2 linked regions of the Persicobacter psychrovividus genome follow. The protein of the gene in region 1 interacts with the protein of each later gene in a pairwise test. Links are inferred from orthologs where the notes say so. Each region holds a gene or a part of one and is shown in the gene's direction. Other genes may lie near its edges. The genes, in order: AABK40_RS02545 and ndk.

Evidence for each region.
Region 2: the proteins of AABK40_RS02545 (region 1) and ndk interact in binary tests that used the Escherichia coli proteins (3 or more experiments, as listed by UniProt). The link is inferred for Persicobacter psychrovividus from one-to-one orthologs.

The regions. Positions count from the first base shown.
Region 1 is NZ_AP025292.1:570,117-581,274, reverse strand. The notes cover bases 2,804-5,753. They hold AABK40_RS02545 (5-formyltetrahydrofolate cyclo-ligase), read left to right. Parts: upstream 2,804-3,962; coding sequence 3,963-4,544; downstream 4,545-5,753. Other genes in these bases: AABK40_RS02540 (UvrD-helicase domain-containing protein), read right to left, coding at 4,633-5,753; AABK40_RS02550 (BlaI/MecI/CopY family transcriptional regulator), read right to left, coding at 3,427-3,792; AABK40_RS02555 (M56 family metallopeptidase), read right to left, coding at 2,804-3,330. Outside these bases: rocD (ornithine--oxo-acid transaminase), read left to right, coding at 364-1,614; more of AABK40_RS02555, read right to left, coding at 1,966-2,803; more of AABK40_RS02540, read right to left, coding at 5,754-8,031; AABK40_RS02535 (acyltransferase family protein), read left to right, coding at 8,122-9,348; AABK40_RS02530 (O-antigen ligase domain-containing protein), read right to left, coding at 9,457-10,935; nqrE (NADH:ubiquinone reductase (Na(+)-transporting) subunit E), read right to left, coding at 11,106-11,158. UniProt on the Escherichia coli protein: Involved in the removal of 5-formyltetrahydrofolate.
Region 2 is NZ_AP025292.1:54,936-66,028, reverse strand. What follows is about bases 4,484-7,368. They hold ndk (nucleoside-diphosphate kinase), read left to right. Parts: upstream 4,484-5,633; coding sequence 5,634-6,104; downstream 6,105-7,368. Other genes in these bases: AABK40_RS00240 (Crp/Fnr family transcriptional regulator), read right to left, coding at 7,111-7,368; AABK40_RS00245 (hypothetical protein), read left to right, coding at 6,355-6,993; AABK40_RS00255 (MarR family winged helix-turn-helix transcriptional regulator), read right to left, coding at 4,807-5,280; AABK40_RS00260 (3-hydroxyacyl-CoA dehydrogenase/enoyl-CoA hydratase family protein), read right to left, coding at 4,484-4,766. In the rest of the region: AABK40_RS00270 (acyl-CoA dehydrogenase family protein), read right to left, coding at 1-1,088; AABK40_RS00265 (acetyl-CoA C-acyltransferase), read right to left, coding at 1,166-2,338; more of AABK40_RS00260, read right to left, coding at 2,367-4,483; more of AABK40_RS00240, read right to left, coding at 7,369-7,719; AABK40_RS00235 (DUF2492 family protein), read left to right, coding at 7,775-8,038; AABK40_RS00230 (hypothetical protein), read right to left, coding at 8,121-8,300; ltrA (group II intron reverse transcriptase/maturase), read right to left, coding at 8,537-9,934; pheA (prephenate dehydratase), read right to left, coding at 10,398-11,093. UniProt on the Escherichia coli protein: Major role in the synthesis of nucleoside triphosphates other than ATP. The ATP gamma phosphate is transferred to the NDP beta phosphate via a ping-pong mechanism, using a phosphorylated active-site intermediate.

The DNA.
Region 1 (11,158 bases):
TTGTAATATCAGCCATAAAACTGCGGTAATTTGCGCATCGGCTAAAAAAATGAAGACTCAAAGAAAGCACCAACCAATAGATGCTGACCATTTTAGGTCCGCTGTAATGATTTTAATTATACCCTATTGTTCAGCACGGTTGGCAGAAAAAAGTTGGGGAAGTCAATCGACGATCACCCCCCTTATATAAGGCCATTCAGTTAGCCGCCGTCTTGTTATGAATTTAACGGTCTGCGGAAAATTGTTTTTTCCATTCCATTAAATAAATCACTATATTATATCGTTTTTGAGGAAAGAAGGGACATTTTGCTCAAAAACCATCAAACCGTCCCAACAATTTTTACAACTTAAAACGATAACAATATGAGCCACCAGATCAGTAGCCAAGCGGCGATGGAGCTTGAAAATAAATATGGATGCCATAACTACCACCCACTGCCAGTGGTTCTTTCACGTGGTGAAGGTGTCTTTGTATATGATTGCGAAGGGGAGCGCTACTATGATTTTCTTTCTGCGTATTCTGCAGTAAACCAGGGGCACTGCCACCCAAGGATTGTCAAGGCAATGACAGACCAGGCGCAGAAGCTGACCCTAACCTCCCGAGCATTCTATAACGACCAGCTTGGCGTTGCGGAGAAATATGTATGTGAATTTTTCGGCTATGATAAAGCCTTGTTCATGAATTCGGGTGCCGAAGCCAATGAATCGGCGATCAAGATCGTCAGAAAATGGGGTTATTTGAAAAAGAATATTCCAGACAACGAAGCCGTAATTGTGGCTGTTGAGCGCAACTTCCACGGCCGAACGACCACCATTATTTCTGCTTCGACGGATGAGGTGGCTACCAAGAACTTTGGTCCTTTCATGCCAGGTTTCCAGGTGATTGCTTACGATGACCTTAAAGCCCTGGAAGAAGCTTTGTCAAATCCGAATGTTGCAGGGCTTTGGATTGAGCCGATTCAGGGAGAAGCGGGGGTTTATTTACCGCAGGAAGGTTATTTGAAAGAAGCGCAGGCTTTGTGTAAGAAGCACAATGTGATTTTGATGATGGATGAAATCCAGACGGGCGTGGCGCGTACAGGAGCGATGCTGGCTTCCGATCACGAAGGCGTTCATCCTGACATGTTGATTTTAGGTAAAGCGATCTCGGGCGGAACGATCCCTGTTTCCTTGGTGCTTTGTAATGATGACATTATGGATGTGATTCACCCAGGTGAACATGGTTCAACTTATGGCGGTAACCCGATGGCCTGTGTGGTAACGGTTGAGGCACTTCAGGTAATCAAGGACGAAAATCTTGTAGAGAATTCCCGTGCGATGGGTGAGGTCTTCCGTCAGCGCATGAACGAACTGGTAGGCAAATCGAAATTGGCGAAATTAGTGCGCGGTCGTGGATTGATGAACGCTTTGGTGATCAACGATACCGAAGACAGTTCTACGGCTTGGGATATTTGTGTGGCACTGAAAGAAAACGGATTGATTGCCAAGCCAACCCACGGTAATATCATTCGTTTTACGCCTCCGTTGGTTATCACCGAAGAGCAAATTAATGAGTGTTGCGACATCATTGAGCGCGTGGTGTTGGAGTTTGAAGAGGCGATGATTGAGGAGTAATCACTTTATGATAGAGGTGTTTTAGACCATGATTACCTTGATTAAAAGGATTACCATGATTTTTATTTTTCTCAGAACCGCCTTTATTGAAGAGCATCTGTTACATCAAAAAAATAATCTGTAATCTGCGGGCAACAAAACCCTCTTGAATACTTTATTGGGTGCTTATAAATAAAGAACCACATATTGACTAAAAGGTCAGTTTGTGGTTCTTTTTGGTTTCTGTTAATTTTGCAATACTTACATCGGGTTAAAACCCGAAGCTATTGCAATATGTACCTTCGGCACACAAGTCCTGAAAGGGCTTTTTGTAAAAGACATGGAATTCATTCCATGGAAAAATAAACAAGCTTATTTCGTTTCCTCTCCCAACTTAAAACTAATCGGTAAGATCATCCGTACATTTTGTGGCTCTCCTTTATCCACGCCAGGCGACCAGTTTGGCGATGATTGAATGACCTTTTTAGCCTCCAGACTCAAAGCGTCACTCGCTTTTTGCAGGTCGGTATCAGTCCAGTTGCCCGCTTTTAAAGAAGAACCCTCAACTGTTTTCGTTGATCCGTCTTTCATGGTCAAGTGAACCACCGACTTCCCATCGGTTTTATTTACCGACATCGAGGCAATATCATTAGGGTCAATCTTGCTTAATTCCGTTTTAACTGAAAGTGCCTTCTTTGGATCAACGCCTTTGATAATCTTCACGCCTGTGACTTCACCTGATTTCGTTACCACAAACTGAACGAAAACCCTTCCTTCCAAGCCTACTTTTTGGGCTTCTTCAGGGTACTTCAAGTGTTCTCCAATGTAATTATAAAAAGCGGGCATTCCCCCGTTAAACATCGGCTGCTCTTCTACAATCGTGTAGATTTCCCCCGATAAATCAGGGTTTTGAGTAATTCCTTTCGCATCGGTAACAGTGTTTGGTAGTTGTGCCTCTTCATTGGACTGACAAGCCCAAAGGCTGAACATCGCCACAAGGGACAGGGAAAACATCAGTCCAAGGCGGGATAATTTTTTAGGATTTTTCATCATTGAAATTCTTTTTAATGTTTTTGAATTGAAAAAAGAGTGCCCTATGCTCCAACCCAATTGCTCCAATGTTTTGCGCGCTAACAATTGTGCATAGGCGGTATGATCCGGAAAATTTCTTAAGCTATAAGCGTCGGCGAGGTATTCATGCTCCTCTTCGAGGGCATTTTTTATCAGCCAAACAGCGGGGTTAAACCACCACAATACGCACAAAACATCCATCAACAGCCGATCGAGTGAATGCCATTGCCGAATATGGCCGTATTCGTGTTCTATAATTCTTGCCCGATCCTGATCCGAAAGTTTCAGGTCATCAGACCAGATCAAAAGATTAAAATAAGAGCAAACCGACAGGTTACGAACGCCTTCTACCCAAATAATGCCCTGACGCTTTTCCCATTTGGCTTTGGAGAGCTTCACGATGAAATACACCAGTCGAAAAGCAAAAAACATCATCAGCACCAAAGCGCCGATCATATAAGCACTTTCCAAAAAATTAAATTGATGAACAACCTTCGTGTAGGAAGTATTGATTTCGATAGGGGAAAGCATAATGGCGGAGGCGCCCTCGAGCGCCGAAGAGCTCGGGAATAAATTCAATTGGGAAAGCCATGGTAAAAGCAAAGCGCCGAGTGCCGTACCTAACAAAAACAACCGATTCCATTGGCCTGCCTTTCGGCCTTTCATGAAAAAATAAAAGACTGTAAAACCCAGAAATAAAAACAACTGGGAGGTTAAATGTATGGATAACAAGGTGTGCATAACGGTTAAGTTTTTGGTCGATTAATCTTTGCGTTCATCATCAAGCTCCTTTAGCAGGGCTTCATATTCACTGATATCAACATCCTTTTCCTTAGCAAAAAACGACACCAAGCCTTTCAGTGAACCTCCGAAATACCCATTCAACAGGTTTTTCAGGCTGTACTTACGGTATTCATCTTTGCTGAACAATGGGAAATACTGATGTGAGCGACCAAACGAACGGTGCCCTACCACTTCCTTTTTTTCCAGGATTCGAACAATGGTTGAAACGGTGTTGTAAGCGGGCTTCGGTTCAGGAAGTTCTGCAACGATATCTTTGATAAAGGCTTCCTTCTTCTCCCAAAGCACCTGCATTATTTGCTCTTCGGCTTTCGTTAACTCTTTCATAATTAATCATTAATGAACAACACAAACATATAACTAAATAATTAGTTTTACAACTAATTATTTAGTTTAATGATTGAGTCACTAAAAAAAAAAATGGGGGGAATCCGGCAAAAAAAGTAGGAAAAAAGCCCAAAAATAGGCTTTTTGAATGCTTTTAAAGCTTCAAAAAAATGTTGAAAAAAAATTTGCGTGCGGTCTATAAAAACAAGCGGAAAGCACTGACAGAAGAAGAGTTCACTATTGCCAACACCCGTTTAACGGCGCAGTTTAAAGCGACGATCAATCTTGAAAAAGTAAAAAAGGCACACTGTTACCTTCCCATCATTCGCCATCGGGAAATTGATACCTGGCCAATTATTGAATACCTGCAAGCGCAAGGGATAGCGGTGGTCATCCCGAAAAGTGATTTTAGCAATTGCAGTATGCGGCACTTCCTACTGAAGCAAGAGCAGCTTAAGGAAAATGAATGGGGAATATTGGAGCCTACTGAAGAGGCACGGGAAATTCAGCCGAAGGAACTGGATATCGTGATTGTTCCACTGCTTGCTTTTGACCAACAGGGTTACCGTGTGGGATATGGAAAAGGCTTTTATGATCGCTTCCTTAACGAGTGCAACCCCAACATCATGAAAATAGGATTATCCCTTTTCCTTCCTGTGGAAAATATTGAAGATATAAACCCATTCGATGAGCCTTTGGATCAAATTATTTGTCCCAATCAAATTATTATCCCTACCCCTAAAAAACCATGACCTTCAAATAATGTATTAAAAAGCGTACATTATTTGAAGGTCATCAATCAAAAACAGGTCAAAACAAGAAATATCCGGACCTTTTGGATCAAAATAGCGGCAATTGCTTGGAATCTGATGCGCTCTTAATGAATACCTCTTTCGTTTTTCCATCATGCAAATAAAGTAAATATCCTTTTACCTGCTGGTATCCCATATCGACCATCATCTGCATATAATTTTGCACTTGCCTAACATCCTGTCCTTTTTGAATGCCCGTTTTATAATCAATAATCGTCGCTTGATCGCCATCAAGCACTACACGGTCAAGGCGAATCATTTTGCCATCTTTGGGTAAAACAGGCACCTCTGTTTTCACGATAACATGCTCTGTAAACCAAGAAGCGACCAAAGGATCTTTGAGCAAATTGTCAATCTGTGTTTTCAGCATTATTTCTTCCTGCTGATCAATCTCCCCTTCAACCCGTGCCATCGAAAGCGCCTTATCCACCTGATCAGTCGTTTTTATTCTCGACAGAATATCATGCACAAGCACCCCATAATTGACCTTCTCTTCCGTCTCTAAAAAGTCCAAATTCAATATTTCTGACTGACGGCTAATTTTCAAGCGATTTTGTCGCCAATCGAAAAATTTCATCCGTTCAATATCGGCCTCATCTTTGCCAACTGCTTCATCATGTTTTTCGAACTGAGGTTCACCACTACGGTAAATCACACTATCTTTTTCAATCACTTCCCAGGCCTGCGCATCATTTTGTGCCTGAAGAGAAAGTCTCAGTAAATCTCCCGCATGAACGACCTTTTCTGTTCTTGGAATTTCTCCTTTCTTGGGCTTCTTATCCAGACCATCCAGCGGACTAAAAGTCAGCAAGCCTTCTTCTGCACGCGTGGTGGCCACATAAAGAATGTTGAGATTATCAAAATTGATTTTCATCTTTTCGGCAAAATATTCCTGACTGAAAGGCGATAATTGCAGACTCGAAGAGTATTTTATCGGCACACGGGTCAGGGCATTCAGCGGAGCAAGTTCCGATTGTGCCCAAAGTGTTGGCGCCTTGTAAGGTGAATGATCCATTTCCCAATCGCAGAAAGGCACCACCACCACGCGAAATTCCAGCCCCTTGGATTTGTGAACCGTCATGATTTGCATCGCATCGAGGGTATCAGGAATACGGATTGCCTTGGTAACACCGCGCTCATCCCACCACTCCAAAAAGGCGGTCAGGTCATCAAACTCACCCTGACTAAACTCCATCACGGCATCCAAAAAGCCCATCACATAGGCTTTTTCAACATTTCCTACGGAAGTATTTTCCTTGCATAATTCAAGGACATCCAGCAGTTGCTCTGCCATTTCAAACAGCGGCAACTTCATAAAATAGGCGCGTTGTATACGCAATGCCTGCGGAAAAATTGGCGCATCGACATTGGCTGTAAATGCCTCGTGAGGCTCAGCATCAATATCTTTTGCCTTTACATGCGCATATACCACTTGCGCAATCGCATGGCGATCATCGGGGGTGTTGATCCACCGCATGCATGAAACCAGCAACTGAACCGTGCTGGCCTCGCTGATATATAGCGACTCGGAAGAAACGACCCGAAAAAGTTTTTCTTGATTGGTCTCCTGTCCGTAGGCTATCAGGCGATTGGCGATTTTCTGCCCCTCGCGTTTGGTTCTCACCAAAAAAGAAAGGTCTTTGGGTTGATATCCCAGTGCAAAATACCGCTCCAGTGCCATTGGCAACCGATCCAAAACCAAATCCTTAAAATTCCCTTCTTCATTAACCCTTTCCTTGCTCATTTCCAGAAAATGGCATTCCGCAAACCCTTTAATGGGCTTTTTTTGCTTGGGACCACTGACCTTTTGTGTTGCACCTTCATAGGCCTTCACAATATCTTCGGCACCATGCTTCACCTGCTCAAGGGCATCATGGGGAAGTTCTTCAATACCTGAGACCATGTTCACCAAATAATCTCCCAAAACAGCGGGCGCAGTCTCGAAAAGGTGGTTATTGAATTTGATAATATTCTCGTAAGACCGCCAATTGGTGTCCAATGTTTGATCGTTTACACGGTCAATATCATCATAAATTTTATTCAGCAACAATTCCCAGTCGCCACCACGCCAACGATAAATAGACTGCTTGACATCCCCTACCACAAGGCTTTCATTGCCCTCAGCCAGCGTATTGGTCACCAAAGGGCGGAAATTTTTCCACTGAAACAGGGAGGTATCCTGAAACTCATCAATCAGAAAATGCTCATACTTGGTCCCTACGCGCTCATAGATATAAGGAGGGATGGGGCTGTCGGCAAAATCCATTTCCTCAGTGCCCGACTCTCCATAAATAATGCGGTTCAGGAAATCTGAAGTATCAGAAATAAGCATCATGTTTTGCTCCTCGCGATAGGCTTGCAACTCTTCAAGGATACGAGCGAACAGGCCGACATTATAGACTTGCGAACGAACGGTTTTACATATTTTATAAAAGCTATGCTGACTTCTATACAGTTCCACCAACTGATTCAACACAGGGTTCAGCGTTGCATAAACCATGGAAATACTGGCCTCGTTGGGGTCGTTTTTCTTCATCCACTTTTGTACCTCATTGCAGGCCGCGAGCACCCTGACTCCAGGCTTATAATCTTTTGAGGTCAATAGTACCTTATTGAAGTAATTAGCAAAAGAGAACGTGCCATAAGGAAAAACTTCTATGCTCAAACCTGCCGCTGCAATAATATCCAGTGCTTTATTTCCCAACTGATCCATCTGTTGTTCAAAACCCTTCACCACCGCATTAATCTCATCCCGAAATCTCTTCATTTTTTCAGGGTCTGAGACGTCTTCCCTCAGTGGTTTCTCAAATACCTTGAACTCTTCAGAGAGCAAGCTCGAGGCAAACTTCTTCAGTCCATCACGGAAGTCCCACCGCTCATTGTCGTTCAATTTTTCTTCCGCAAAAGCGACCATCCAGCCTGTCAGTTCTTCATCATACCCCAATTTATTGACCAGCCGTTCCACCACACTGTCCATCACTGCGGAGGAATCCATCTCAATACGGGCATCACCATGCAAGCCCAGATCTTTAGCAAAAGCCCGAACCACCTCCTGAAAAAAGGAGTCGATCGTCGTTACCCTAAACTGAGAATAAGCATGAAGAATATTTTTCAGTTCCCGACCACAGCGCTTTTGCACTTCCTCTGGCGACAGGCCGATATTTTCGGCAATATCACCACACATGCCGCCTTCCTCTCCTTTGGCAATTCTGTGCATGAACAGGAGCATGCGGTCTTTCATTTCCTGCGTCGCCTTATTGGTAAAGGTTACCGCAAGAATATTACTGAACCTGAAAGCTTGCTCACCTTTAATCGCCAAGCCGATGTATTCTTTGGCCAGTGTATAGGTTTTTCCCGAGCCTGCAGCTGCCTTGTAAACCTTGAATTTTTTATCGCTTTCGGAGGGATATATATTTTGTACTGACATGGATGATAAATAAGGTGAGGAACTTAAAGAAATAGGATATCGTTACAGAAAAACAAATCCAACAATTACCCACCAAAAATAAGCCCCTAAATGGAGCAATCAAAACAGAAAATCTACTTTAAAGGACTCAATGGTGTGCGATTTTTTGCTGCCTGTGCCGTGATCTTCCATCATATTGAGCATCATAAATACTGGCTTGGCCTTGAGAATGCCTGGGGCTCGACCCTTGTCGATGCCCTCGGACATAAGGCGGTATCGCTTTTCTTTGTGCTGAGCGGGTTCCTGATTACCTATCTGTTGATGGCTGAGCTTGAAAAAACGAAGGACATAGCGTTTTTCAAATTCTACCTTCGTCGTGCCTTAAGAATTTGGCCCTTGTACTTTTTGGTAACAATAATCGCCTTTTTCTTACTTCCTCAAATCGTCAATCTCGACAGTTTTGGTATTCACCTGCAGGAAAATTTCATGCAGAAATTAGTCCTGTACCTCGCTATTTTACCCAATGTTGCCCGCCAGGCTTTTGATCCTGTTCTGGGGGCAAATCAGGCATGGTCTATTGGTGTTGAAGAGCAGTTCTACCTGGCGTGGCCAGTACTGATCTGGTTATTCAGAAAAAATCTCTTTCAGTTTCTCATCGGCTTTTTGGCCTTTAAAACCAGCATCGACCTGGCGTTGTACCTATCAAAGTCTTACTTCGTGGCGGGGCATTCCCTGCATGTACCGATCAATTTTGCCTATCGCATGATGCATACTTTCCAGATTGAACAAATGACGCTTGGGGGTATTGGTGCATGGGTGTTGTATCAGCAAAAGGCGAAATTTCTCGCCCTTATTTATCACCCCATCAGTAAGTATGGAAGCATGTTCGGTTTGGTCCTGATGATGTTTCTGCCGATGCACTTTTTCGGTGCTTCCATTATAGAGGGTATCGTATTTACCCTGTTCCTGATGAACCTCTCAACACATCCGAATGCCTCTAACAGTATGGAGGGGCCCTTTTTTAACTTTTTGGGCAACCTCTCTTATGGCGTTTACATGTACCACAACATTTGTATTATCCTGATCATAAAAATGTTGATGTATTTTGAAGTTCAGCTCGTAAACCCTACCCTATTCAATGTATTGCTGTATGGGGGAAGTGTGATATTCACGACTTTCATCACCGCAATCTCTTATGAATATTTTGAATCAAAAGTACTGAAATTCAAAAGCAGGTTTATGGTGATTAAAAGTGGCGTACACCCTGAAGCAAAGGCCGACGCCAAATCTGCCGTTGGTGATGTGGGCAGTAAAATCAGTCCCATTCAAAATCAATAAGCCTGAATCAGCAAAAGAAAATCCCCTGAGTGTGATGACTCAGGGGATTTTCTTTTTTAGAGCGTATTAAAAAAACTTAACACCCTCCTGCAAATATTAAGCATCCGCTTATTCAACTTCCTGCTTTTCGAGCAACTTCGCCTCTTCTTTTTCCGCTTCCTGTTCCCACCGCCTGCCCAGGAAAATAAACGCTATTCCGAAGTAGGTGAGTGGAGCCGTAGGAATCTGTGTGATCAATCCGTTGGTATAACTTGCAGCTGCCACCCCACAATAGCCACCATACATAGCAATTAGCTTGACCCTTGTTTTGGATTCTTTGAGGTTCCAGACGACCAAAAAGCCTTTCACTGCTATAAAAACAATCATGAAAATATGGACATAAAGCCCTATAAATCCACACTCTGCCCACACACGGGTGTAATGACCATCGGTTCCGAGCTCCGCAAGGAAAGTACCTGGCGCAAAGCGTTTCCCCCACGAGCCTGCCATGCCGATACCTGCACCAATCGGTTTGTTGTGCATATAGGCTTCAAGAATTTTTTCCCTGTTCAGTCGCACTAAAAAGGATGGGTCTTCAGAAGGGTTCAGGGCTGTACGCATCCTGTTGATTTGATAGTTGGTCTGCCCGATGGTGGTGAATTTCAAAACTGAAAACACCATAAAGCCTATCGAACAACCGAGGATCAGGATTTTCAAACGCTTACTTAGCAACAGATACATAAAACCCGCCAAGGCAGGAATAACCAAAGGCCCACGGGAACCCGAGATGATCATTCCATAAAAAGCCATCAGGGAGGCAAAAATCAGGTAGTTCCTTCGCCGTTTATTGGCCCATTCGGCAATGGCATAAATACCAAAAACAATCCCTGCCATGGCCTGGGAGGCACCAAACTGTGCGGCATCCGAATAATAGGAAAACACCCGCAATTTACCGAAAAGCACGTGGGTGTTTGCTGCTCCTGCATCGAGCCATCGTTGTTCTGTAGGGGACACCCCAATGAACAGCTGCTTTATGCCCCAAATGGTCCCGATGATTGAAAATACGGTCCAGATGGTAATCATCAGGTCCATGTCCTTGGGCTTATTGAATATCAGCATACCACAAATAAAGTTCAGCACCAGGTACAGTGCCAAACCACGCATGGCATAAAACCAGGCAACAACACTTCGCGCGAGCGGGTTGGCTATTTCAACAATACAATAGCTGAACCACAGCAAAATCACATAGAATACGGCCTGATTTAAATCAGAAGCATCAAGGTCCTTTCCTTTCCGAAGCATAATAAAAAGGATGGGAAGCAGCAGAAAGACATCAACGGCAAGCCCATAAGGCGCCACGGGGTAGTAGCGGGTTAAGCCAGCTTGCATAAAAGCAACCACGAGGACAATATAAATACCGATACGTGGGTTATTATAAAAATTAACGAGGAACAATATGGCCGCCGGAACGATAAAAATAATGAATGGCAGTTTGCTTCCTGTACCGATCATTAAACCAATAGCCACCGCTAAAGGGGCGAAAAACAGCACTGCCCATTTTTTGAACAGATCGCTGGAAAAAATATTTTTGGAATGAAGTGGACTCAATAGGTTGTTGTTTTAGCATCTTATACTCCCTCCCCCTCTTTAGCATTTGATCAATTTCAAATACTTGTCAGCTTGTTACAGTTATTACTGACGAAATTTCACTCAAAAGGAACAAAAAAAAGCACCTCAAAATTGAGGTGCTTTCCATTTTTATAATCAAGGGAAGTTGCTTAAAGCGAGATTCCCATGAATGACATAAATGCCATACCCATCAAACCAGTGA
Region 2 (11,093 bases), 520 kb from region 1 along the record:
GCACACTCGATTGCAAATTCCTCCACGGCTTTCAGCTTGGCTTCCGCTTCAGACATTCCGTTGGCGATCAGTGCATCATAAGCATCGTCAATATTTTGCCCTGCGCGGTAAGTCGCCGCCTCCGAAGCATAAATTCTTGCCATCATTTCCCCTAATTTGTGCTTAATTGCCCCAAACTCTGAAATTGACTTCCCAAACTGCTTGCGTTCCTGTGCATAGCCAAGAGCGTTTTGAATCACGCCTTTAGATGCACCAAGCGTTGCCGAGGCCAATTTAATCCGACCAATATTCAGAATGTTCAGTGCTATTTTAAAACCATTCTGGCGATCTGAAAGCATATTTTCGACAGGCACTTTACAGTCGTTGAAGAAAATCTGACGGGTGGATGACCCTTTGATCCCCATCTTCTTTTCTTCTTCATTCATGGTTACCCCACCAAAATCCTTTTCAATGATAAAGGCCGTCAGGTTTTTATCGTCTTCAATTTTGGCAAAGACAATAAAAATGTCTGCAAACCCCCCATTGGTAATCCACATTTTTTGTCCGTTTACCAGGTAGTGCTTGCCATCAGCGGTTAGCTCTGCTTTGGTTTTTCCTGAATTGGCATCAGAACCAGAGTCTGGCTCTGTCAGGCAATAAGAGGCTTTCCATTCTCCCGAAGCAAGTTTAGGAAGGTATTTGGCTTTTTGGTCTTCATTGCCATAATACAAAATCGGCAATGTACCGATACCTGTATGTGCGGATAAAGCCACGGCGAAGGAATAGCCCGCACCCACCTTTTCGGCAATCAGCATGGAGGTGTTAAAGTCCATTCCGAAGCCACCATACTGCTCAGGAATAGAGGTTCCCAAAAGGCCAAGCTCACCAGATTTATCCAATAAAGAAGGCATCAGGTTAGGGTCAGACATTGCATCCAAAGCCTCCACATGCGGATGTACCTCATGGTCCACAAAGTCAGTACAGGTCTGAGCAATCATCTTTTGCTCTTCATTCCACTCTTCGGGTGTAAAAACATCCTGAGGTTGAGTTTCCGAAATTAAGAACTCACCACCTTTTATCGCTTTCTTTTCTTGGTTTAGTGTTTCCATAGTAGGGTATAGTTTGTTTTGTTGTTCAATAGGGGTTTGAAATGGTAGGTGCAGGGCATTCCCTCCACCTACCAGCATTATTTCAGCAATTCATAAATACCGGCAACGCCTTGGCCGCCACCGACACAGGCTGTCACCATTCCGTATTTTTGATTTCTGCGACGCATTTCATTGAATAACTGTACCGATAATTTTGCTCCTGTACATCCCAGCGGGTGCCCAAGGGCAATGGCGCCACCATTCACATTCACAATGTCGGGGTTCAGCTCAGCACCCTTGATCACCCCTAATGACTGGGCAGCAAAGGCTTCATTCAATTCTATTTGTTCGATATCATTTAGTGACAATCCTGCCACTTTCAAAGCTTTAGGAATGGCCTCCACGGGGCCGATCCCCATCAGTTTAGGCTCAACACCTGCCACCGAATAACTTACCAGGCGGGCAATCGGCTCAAGGTTGTGTTCTTTGACCATTGCTTCAGACATGACCATCACGAAAGCGGCACCATCTGAGGTTTGGGAAGAGTTACCGGCAGTTACCTGCCCACCCATAGCGAAAGCAGGGCGTAATTTGCCCAAGCCATCCACGGTCGAAGGGCGAGGGCCTTCATCGGTATCCACCGTAAACGAACGGCTCTTGCGTTTCATGTTTTCATCCAGATAAACCTCTTCAACGGTTACCGGAACGATCTCATCTTTGAATTTCCCTTGCTTGATCGCCTCCACTGCTTTGGCGTGAGATTTCACAGCAAACTCATCCGCTTCGGCTCTGCTGATGCCATACTTCAGGGCTACCTGCTCGGCCGTCAGTCCCATGGAAGTATAGTAATCGGGAGTTTCTTCCGCAATTTTATAATTCAAGGCGGTTTTATAACCCATCATGGGTACCATCGACATGGACTCTGCACCACCAGCGATAATGCAATCTGCCTGCCCTGCATGAATTCTCGCACTGGCAATGGCAATAGCCTCCAGGCCTGATCCGCAGTAACGGTTCACAATAAAGCCAGGGGCATCAATACCCAAGGCCAACAGGGAGATCATCCGCCCCATTTGCATGCCTTGTTCCGCTTCAGGAATGGCACAGCCCACAATCAAATCATCGACTCTTTTGGTATCAAGACCTTCTACTTTACTGACCAAATGTTTAATCACATCCGCAGCAATATCATCGGGGCGGGTGAATCGAAAACCGCCCTTTTTTGCTTTTCCTACTGCCGAACGATAGCCGGCAACGATATATGCATTCATGGTTCTAAATTTTGCGTTTGGTAATGGATTAGTTGCGTAATGGTTTGCCACCATTGAGAATTGCCTGAATACGCTCAAGGGTCTTTTTCTCGCCTGTCAGCGACAGGAAGGCTTCCCTTTCGAGGTCAAGCAAATACTGTTCGGAAACAACTGTTGGTGCCGAGAGGTCACCACCACACATCACGTTGGCAATTTTCTTGGCAATCTTCACGTCGTGATCAGAGATATAATTCCCCATTCGCATACCGTTTACCCCAGCATAGAACATGGCCATACCTGACCGGCCCTGTACCTTAAATGTACGCTCAGCAGCCTGTGTATATCCTTGATCCGCAAGGCGAATTACAGCCGCCTTCGCATCGGCTATCTGTCGATCTTTATTGAGGGTAATGCTGTCTTTAGCCGTAATAATGCCCATATTTTTGGCTTCATAGGCGGAAGTGGCCACTTTAGCCATCGCAATATTCATGAAGGTTTCCTGTAAAGTATTGAGCTCTACATCTCCACTCATGGCACGATCAGCCGCGCGCATGGTCAGTTCTTTGGTTCCTCCCCCGGCAGGGATCAGCCCAACACCGACTTCCACCAATCCAATGTAGGTTTCCCCGGCCATCTGAACGTGATCGGCATGCAGGGTCAGTTCACAACCTCCACCTAAAGTCAAGGCATGCGGAGCAACCACCACAGGCACCGAAGAATATCGGGCACGCATCATGGTCTTCTGGAAAGCCGCAATCATGAAGTCAATCTCATCATACTCCTGTTCAATGGCATTCATAAATACCAAAGCGAGGTTGGCACCTGCGGAGAAGTTCTGCCCGTTATTGGCAATCACCAAACCGCGGTATTTTTCTTCTGCCAGACTGATCGCCTTATTGATCCCTTCAATCACTTCCCCACCAAGGGTATTCATTTTGGTATGGAACTCAAGGTTCAATACCCCATCGCCAATATCGAAAAGGGTAGTGCCTGAATTTTTCCAGACCACATTGCTTTCCCGCAAATTGTCCAGTATGATGTACTCTTCCGTACCAGGAACACCTTTATAGGATTTGGAAGGAATGTCATAGAAAGTCGTGGTTCCGCCTTCAGCCTTAAAGAAGGTTTCATGACCGGCCTCCAGCATTTCATAAACCCATTGGGCAGGCTTGTAACCTGCTTCTTCCATTTTGGCGACGGTCTTTTTCACCCCCACCAATTCCCAGGTTTTGAATGGACCTACTTCCCAGCCAAAACCAGCACAGATCGCATCGTCTATTTTGTAAAGCTCATCGGTGATTTCAGGAATACGGTTAGACACATATTGGAACAAACCATAGAAAGAATCACGATAAAATTCACCCGCTTTGTCTTTACCGGAAAGCAATACCTTGAAACGTTCCTTCACGTCATCAATAGGCTTGGTCATTTCCAGAGTAGGGAAAGAGGCCTTCTGCTTTGGTTCATACTCCAGCGTTTCCAGGTTCAAAGTCAAGATCACTTTGTTGCCATTCTCGTCTTTGGTCTTTTTGTAGAAGCCTTGCTTGGTTTTATCCCCCAGCCATTGTTTTTCGATCATGGTGTTGATCACCGGAGGCAGATTAAAGGTCTCTCTTGACTCATCATTCTCCAAAGTAGCATAAAGGTTGTTGGAGACCTTCACAAGGGTATCCAGCCCTACGACATCAGAAGTACGGAAGGTTGCCGACTTCGGACGGCCAATCACCGGACCGGTTAATTTATCAATCTGGTCGATATTCAGCCCAAACTTCTGCATGGAATCCACGACCTTCAAAATCGCATAAATACCAACACGGTTGGCGATAAATGCAGGAGTATCTTTACAGCGTACAGTGGTTTTACCGAGGTATCGGTCTCCATAATGCATGAAGAAATCCACCACTTCCGGATCGGTATCAGGGGTAGGAATAACCTCGAGCAACTTCAGATAGCGAGGCGGGTTGAAAAAGTGCGTACCGCAGAAATACTTCTTGAAATCTTCCGAACGGCCTTCGGTCATCAGGTGAATGGGAATTCCTGAGGTATTTGAGGTAATGAAAGTTCCCGGCGTACGGTATTTTTCCACCTGCTCAAACACCACCTTTTTGATGCCCAGATTTTCTACCACCACTTCCACAATCCAGTCTACCTCCTTAATTTTGGGCATATCATCATCGAAGTTACCCAGGGTAACTCTTTGCGCAAAAGCCGGATCATAAAGCGAGGCGGGCTTGGATTTTACTGCTGTGTTGAACATCTGGGTAACGATGCGGTTTTTCACAACAGCCATCTCCAGGCTCAAACCTTTCTTTTCCTCCTCGGGCGTCAGTTCTTTGGGAGAGATATCCAACAAAAGTACTTCTACGCCGATGTTTGCCAAATGGCAGGCAATTCTTGAGCCCATAATTCCAGAGCCAAGGATAGCCGCTTTTTTAATAGATCGATTCATGGTGTGGTAAAAAATTTAATTTGTTTTGGGTATTATTCACCTATTTGGTCGTTAGAGGGAAATCCTCCAACAAGTTTATTTGTTCTTTATTTGCTTGTTCTACAACACTGTTAACTTTCGAGGCAACACGGAAAAACACTTCCAGTTCCTGATCTTCCACCGCATTACGAACTGCCTCATTGAATGACCGCACAGTAACAATGGATACTTCACGTTTTTTTCGGCCCTTTTCTGTTAAATGGATTAAAACTGAACGCCGATCATACTTCGCTTTTTCGCGATATATCAGCTCCCGTTCTTCCATATTCTTGAGTAACCGCGATAAACTGCGACTTTCGAGCCCCATTAATGGTGCAATTTTGGTCGCAGGCGTACCTTCAGTTGGGTGGATATTCAACAACACATAGCCGATCGATGTGGTAATCTCTTGTGAGGAGGCGTAACGATTATACATTCGGGAAATCGCATGCCAACTCGCCTTGAAAATGTAATCGACAGTTTCTTCTTTCTTCATAGCTGTTTAGGTCTTAACTGAATATACAAAAAAAATGTTCGGCATGCCGACTATTATTGAAAAAAAACGATATTGTCTATTACTATTCAGTTCAACAAGATGTACTAAATTGTTCATAAACTGCCATTTAAACCTGTAGTGAACGAGCAATTGAAGATTGACGACACTATATAATGCAACAGATTACAACACGGGGAGCATAAAGGAAACCAGCAATGTACCTTTTGGTGCAAAAAGTAATCGCTTTAACATTATCATAAAATGGCGAATCTTTTTTAAACTGATTTTCTTGCATTTATAAAAAAACTTTAGAATTTTCAATAAACAAACATCAACCTCAAACTAAAAAAACTATGGATTCAGGAAATTTCACCTTTACGATGATCAAGCCTGGGGCGGTCAATAACGAGTATATCGGCCCAATTTTGGCGAAAATTACAGACGCGGGTTTCCGCATCGCCGCTATGAAGATGATCAAGCTGAGGACCGCTCAAGCGGAAGTTTTCTACGGGATTCATAAAGAGCGCCCATTCTTCCGCTCGTTGGTTGAGTTCATGACCTCGGGCCCTATTGTTGTGGCGGTTCTTGAAAAAGAAAATGCTGTTCAGAGCTACCGTGAATTGATTGGCAGTACAAATCCTGAAGAAGCGAAATCAGGAACGATCCGCAAGTTATTTGCAGAATCCGTGAGTAAAAATGCCGTACATGGTTCTGACAGTGTAGAAAATGCTGCAAACGAAGCGCTGTTTTTCTTTTCCCGTTCAGAAATTTTCACTGAATCTGGAGAAGTGAAACTTCAGTTCGATGTGACTGTTCCACGCTAAGGAAGCAGACAAAAAACATGGCAAACACCTGAGACAACCTCAGGTGTTTTTTTGTTCCCTAAATTATAAATGACCTGCTCTTGCCCCATCATTAGTTGGATTTTCGAGTACCAAACGGGCACAAGTTTGGCAGGTGATGAATAAAAAGCCCTATAAAAGGTGCACTTTTCACGATTGATAAATTAGAAAGGTAAGCCGGAATAAATTATATTGGATCATCTTTAATCAGGTAAAAATCAAACGGAAAGTTATGAACACCCTTAAAACGATACTTATTGCTATGATGGGGACAACTGTACTGTTCAGCTGTACAGAGTCTAAAAAACAAGAGCAAAAACAAAGTGCCTCCACTGAAGAGGTCAGTCAGGACGCTACAAGTGTCGCTTTTGATCAGTCTTTTGATTTTGATGGTCAGAAAATGGTGGTTCATATTCCCAATACTTCCACAGGCAACAAAATTACGATTACACCTGAGGGCTTTGAAAATATGAAAGAGCCTTATGAAGAGGCCATTGAAGGGATTGTTCGGGAAGGCTATGTGGCCGACCTCGACCAGGATGGCTACAAGGAATTGTATCTTTTTGAATACAGCCAGGGGAGTGGTGCCTATGGGCAGGTTCGTGCCTATGCCTCCTACAGTAATAAATCATTTGGCCCCATTTACATGCCCGAATTGAGCGCTGATTTAAAGCAAGGTTATATGGGGCACGATCGATTTGTAATCGAGGGTGGGCAGCTGGTGCGTGAGTTCCCTATTTATAATGACAGCGACACCAACGCGAAGCCTACAGGTGGAATGCGCACGATAAAATACCGACTTGAAAAAGGCGAGGCAGGCATGATTTTAAAAGCCGAAAGCGGAAAAACAGGACTAAAAATTGGACTTTAATATAAAAATCGAAGGCGAATATAATTTGGTCTAAATTTTGCTGCATCGACATCACAATCGAATAGTAGAAATAACGATTTTATGGAAAGGAAGAGCGCTCAAGGGTTCTTCCTTTTTTTATTTTAGCCAAATCTTTTTGTTGATCAGGGAGACAATCCCTTCTTTTTCCATTTTTTTTATGGCCCTGATGACCGTCTCCACCCGCAAACCAAGACGATCTGCAACCTCTTGGCGGGTCAGTGAAATCAGAAATGGCCGCTCGGCCTGTTGTGCTTCGGCCATATATTTAAAAAGCTCGGCGATTCTGTGAACCACGTCACCAGTACTTTCCCTTTGCATTACCGATTTATATAGTAGCCGCTTAGAAAGCACTTCGGAAAATTTAAAGTGTAGGGCAGGGCAAGAAGATAACAGCTCGAGAAATGCCGTTCGCTTGAGGCGCCAAATACTGCCTGCTGAAAGCATTTCCCCAGAAGAAGGATAGGGGAAATTGCCAAAAATTGCTGGCTCACCAAAACTTTCCCCGGCTTTGAAAATCCCCTGAACAAAGGTTCTCCCTTCCGTGGAATAGTGAATCATCTGCGCCTCACCTTGAGCGATCTGATAATAAAAAACAGGGGCGTCACCTTCGGTAAAAATCCGTTCCCGTGCTGAGAAGGGGATCTTTTGGGCACCATTTTTTCTTAATATTTCCTCGGGGATGATCGGGCTTATGACATCGGTCATATCATTCACAATTTTGGTCTATGGATCTTTACAGCAAAGATATAAAATAACGATTATGAACAATATTCAACACGTACACGAAGTAATTTTCATGGTTCAACAAAATGACGGTCAGTTTACTGCGGAATCATTGGTGGAGGCGATCACTGAAAAATGGGGCGCAGATGTTCAGTTTATGGCATGTTCAGGCGTACCTTTCCCTAAAGAGGATGCTTTGGATTTTATTATCGGAAAAAACAAAGTGGAGCTTATTGATGGCAAAATCCGTATCGTAACAGCGATGTCGATTTGTAATGGCCACGAGAATTTTCAGGCGTAATTTATCACGATAAGTGATATAATCATATCAGTACGGACGTTGCATGCAACGTCCGTACATGTTATGAAAATATTTTTTTGCTTTAAAAATTACCCTCTTCCTTAGTCGCAAGCACATCCATAAAATCACTGATCACATACTCGACCGTTTTTCCTTCTTTTACAGCCTGAGAAAAGGCAACAATGTCGGTAGAGATCAGCATCCCCAATAAAATTCCGAAGATAAAGCGATAACGTTTCAAAAAAGCTTTCATTTTACTCATGATTAGGTTGTTTTGGTTGAGTCGAAAAGTGAATATCTTTTTGGCTTATAGATGGAAATCTACGACCAGTAAATAAAGTAGATGTTCAAAATCTACAAAAAACCCATCATATATAAAACACAATATTTTAATTTAAAATCAATAGGGTAGATGGCTGGTGAAAGAGAATTTCCTCTTTCACCAGTGCACCTCCCACACCACCCTGCGTACGGATCCGTACAGGGCGGTTCCTTAATTCAGTGTACAGAGAGATAGTATGTCTTTAGAGAGACGTAGCCTTGTTCTCGAAGCACTTCATCAGTCAGGGTTTTGTGTAATACAGGGCTCTTTGCGATCCGCCAATGTCCTTTTCTTGTGTTGGCGTGTTCCCAGGCTTTCGATGTATCGGCACCCAGTCGCTTTAGTTCCTTGAACCGTGTTCTTACCCGCTTCCAATTCTTCCAAGTAAATGCCCGAATTCGTCGGCGTAACCACTCGTCGAGTCGTTGCATGATGGTTTTCATCTCGGCAAATTTGTAGTAATTGATCCACCCTTTTATCGTTTGAGATAGCAGGGTTTTCCGCCTTTGATAGCCCAGACCATTACTTTTATTGGTGATAGCACGCATTTTATCCTTTAGCCGATTGATACTTTTGGCTTGAACTCGAAAACGTGCTTTTCCCTTCCACATGTAGAAGGAGTATCCCAAAAATTTGATTTGCCGTCTTGGTACTACCTGCGTTTTCTCCTTGTTCACCCTCAAATACAGCCTACCTTCAATAAATCGGGTAACTGTTCTTTTGAGTCGTTCCGCTCCTTTTCTACCTTTACTAAAGATAATCATATCATCAGCATAGCGCACGAATCGGTGTCCCCGCTTGGTCAGTTCTTGATCCAACACATTAAGCATTACATTGCTCAATAATGGGCTCAATGGTCCACCCTGCGGTACGCCGTCGGTGCTTGCTTCAAATTTATGACCGATCACAACACCTGCATTCAAATATTTGTGAATGAGTGAAATCACCGATCCTTCCTTGATTTGTTCTGACAGTAAAGTGATAAGATAACTATGATTTACCGTGTCAAAGAACTTCTCCATATCTAAGTCCACCGCATAGCGATAGCCTTCTGATAAGATCTCTTGACTCTGAAGTAGTGCCTGGTGCTGACTGCGGCCAGGACGAAACCCATAGCTATGAGGTGAAAATTCCTTTTCGTAAATCGGAACTAAAACTTGGCTGATCGCCTGTTGTACCCAACGATCCACTACCGTTGGTATCCCCAAAGGGCGTGTCTTCCCATTGTCCTTCGGTATTTCTACACGTCGGACTGGGTTCGGGCGGTAGTTCCCTTGACGTATGGATTGTACAATTTCCCTTCCATGAATTTGCAGATATGACGCCAAAGCGCCGACCTTCATTCCATCAATTCCATGGCTCCCTTTGTTCTTGACCACTCGCTGATAAGCTCGGTTCAAATTATAAGGACACAAGATTTTGTCTAACAATCCTTCCTTTCTCTGTGTAACTGTGAAATCATCCGCTTCAGTTATCCAAACAAAAGTCGGCACTCGATCGGCTTTCTCCTGTTCTGCAGGTGCTTTTCCGAACAAGCTACTGTTTCTTCGTACTTTCTGCTTTCTACCTTTCATTCGGTAACTTTCTATAATGATTCCTAATTAAAGTTCAGTCCTTCGCCATCGGTCTCGACTACTATGACTTCGGCTGACTTCTCGCAGTAAACCTTTTTCGAACGTGCCCTTTACTATTAGTAGACACCCCTGCGAGATCTCCCGCGGTAAGACGATTAACTTTCTCTCCATCTACCTGCACCATCTACAGCATTGCCTTCCGAGTAGTTTCGGACTTTACTTTGTTATGCAAGCTTATCCAAACAATACTGCCTCATGATGTTCGTGTCCCTCAGGCCAGAGATTTGCATACGGCTTCCTTCAGATTATACCTCACGGTAAACACCCCTGCCTTCTGCTATGTGGTTGACACTACTAACCCCCACTACGGACTTGCACCGATTAGTTAATCGCCATGCACGGCGCACATAAAAAAAAGGACATTGCGTACAATGTCCCTTCCGTAATGTTTTATGTATTTTGATTAGCACATCTTGACATAGCTGCCCAAGAATTTGATCTTATCTCTGTTGATCATCATCACAGCTTTAACGGCTTCGTCTTCTGCATGTCCTTCAAAATCAATAAAGAACCAATATTTGAAATTCTTTCCTTCTTTGGCGGGACGGCTTTCAATTTTGGTCAGGTTAATACCTGCCTGATAGAACTCCTGAAGCATGTTCACCAAGGCGCCAGGGTTGTGCCCAATTTTTGCCAAAATGGTGGTTTTGTCTTTTCCGCTCTGCTTATTGAGAATGTCTTTACCCAAAATCAGGAAACGGGTGAAATTATCTTCAGAATCCTCCACATTATCATAAAGAATAGGCAGGTTCCCCTCACGGGCGGCGATATGCGAACAAAGTGCCGCGGCATTAGGGTCTTCTGAAGCCATGCGCACCGCCTTGGAGGTCGAGTTCACAGGAATCAGCTCCACACTTTTTTCTGGAAAGTACTCCTCCAAAAAATGTTTACACTGACGGAAGGCAATATCGCGAGAATAAACCCGTTTGATTTCCCTTACAGAATTTGCCTGACTCCCAAAAGCAAAATGAATTGGCATCGCCACCTCAGCCACTATATTTAAATCGTGCTTGCCGAGCAGATCAATGGTATCGGCAACAACACCTTCCTGATTATTCTCAATAGGTACAACCCCAAAACGTACTTTTCCTGTAGATAC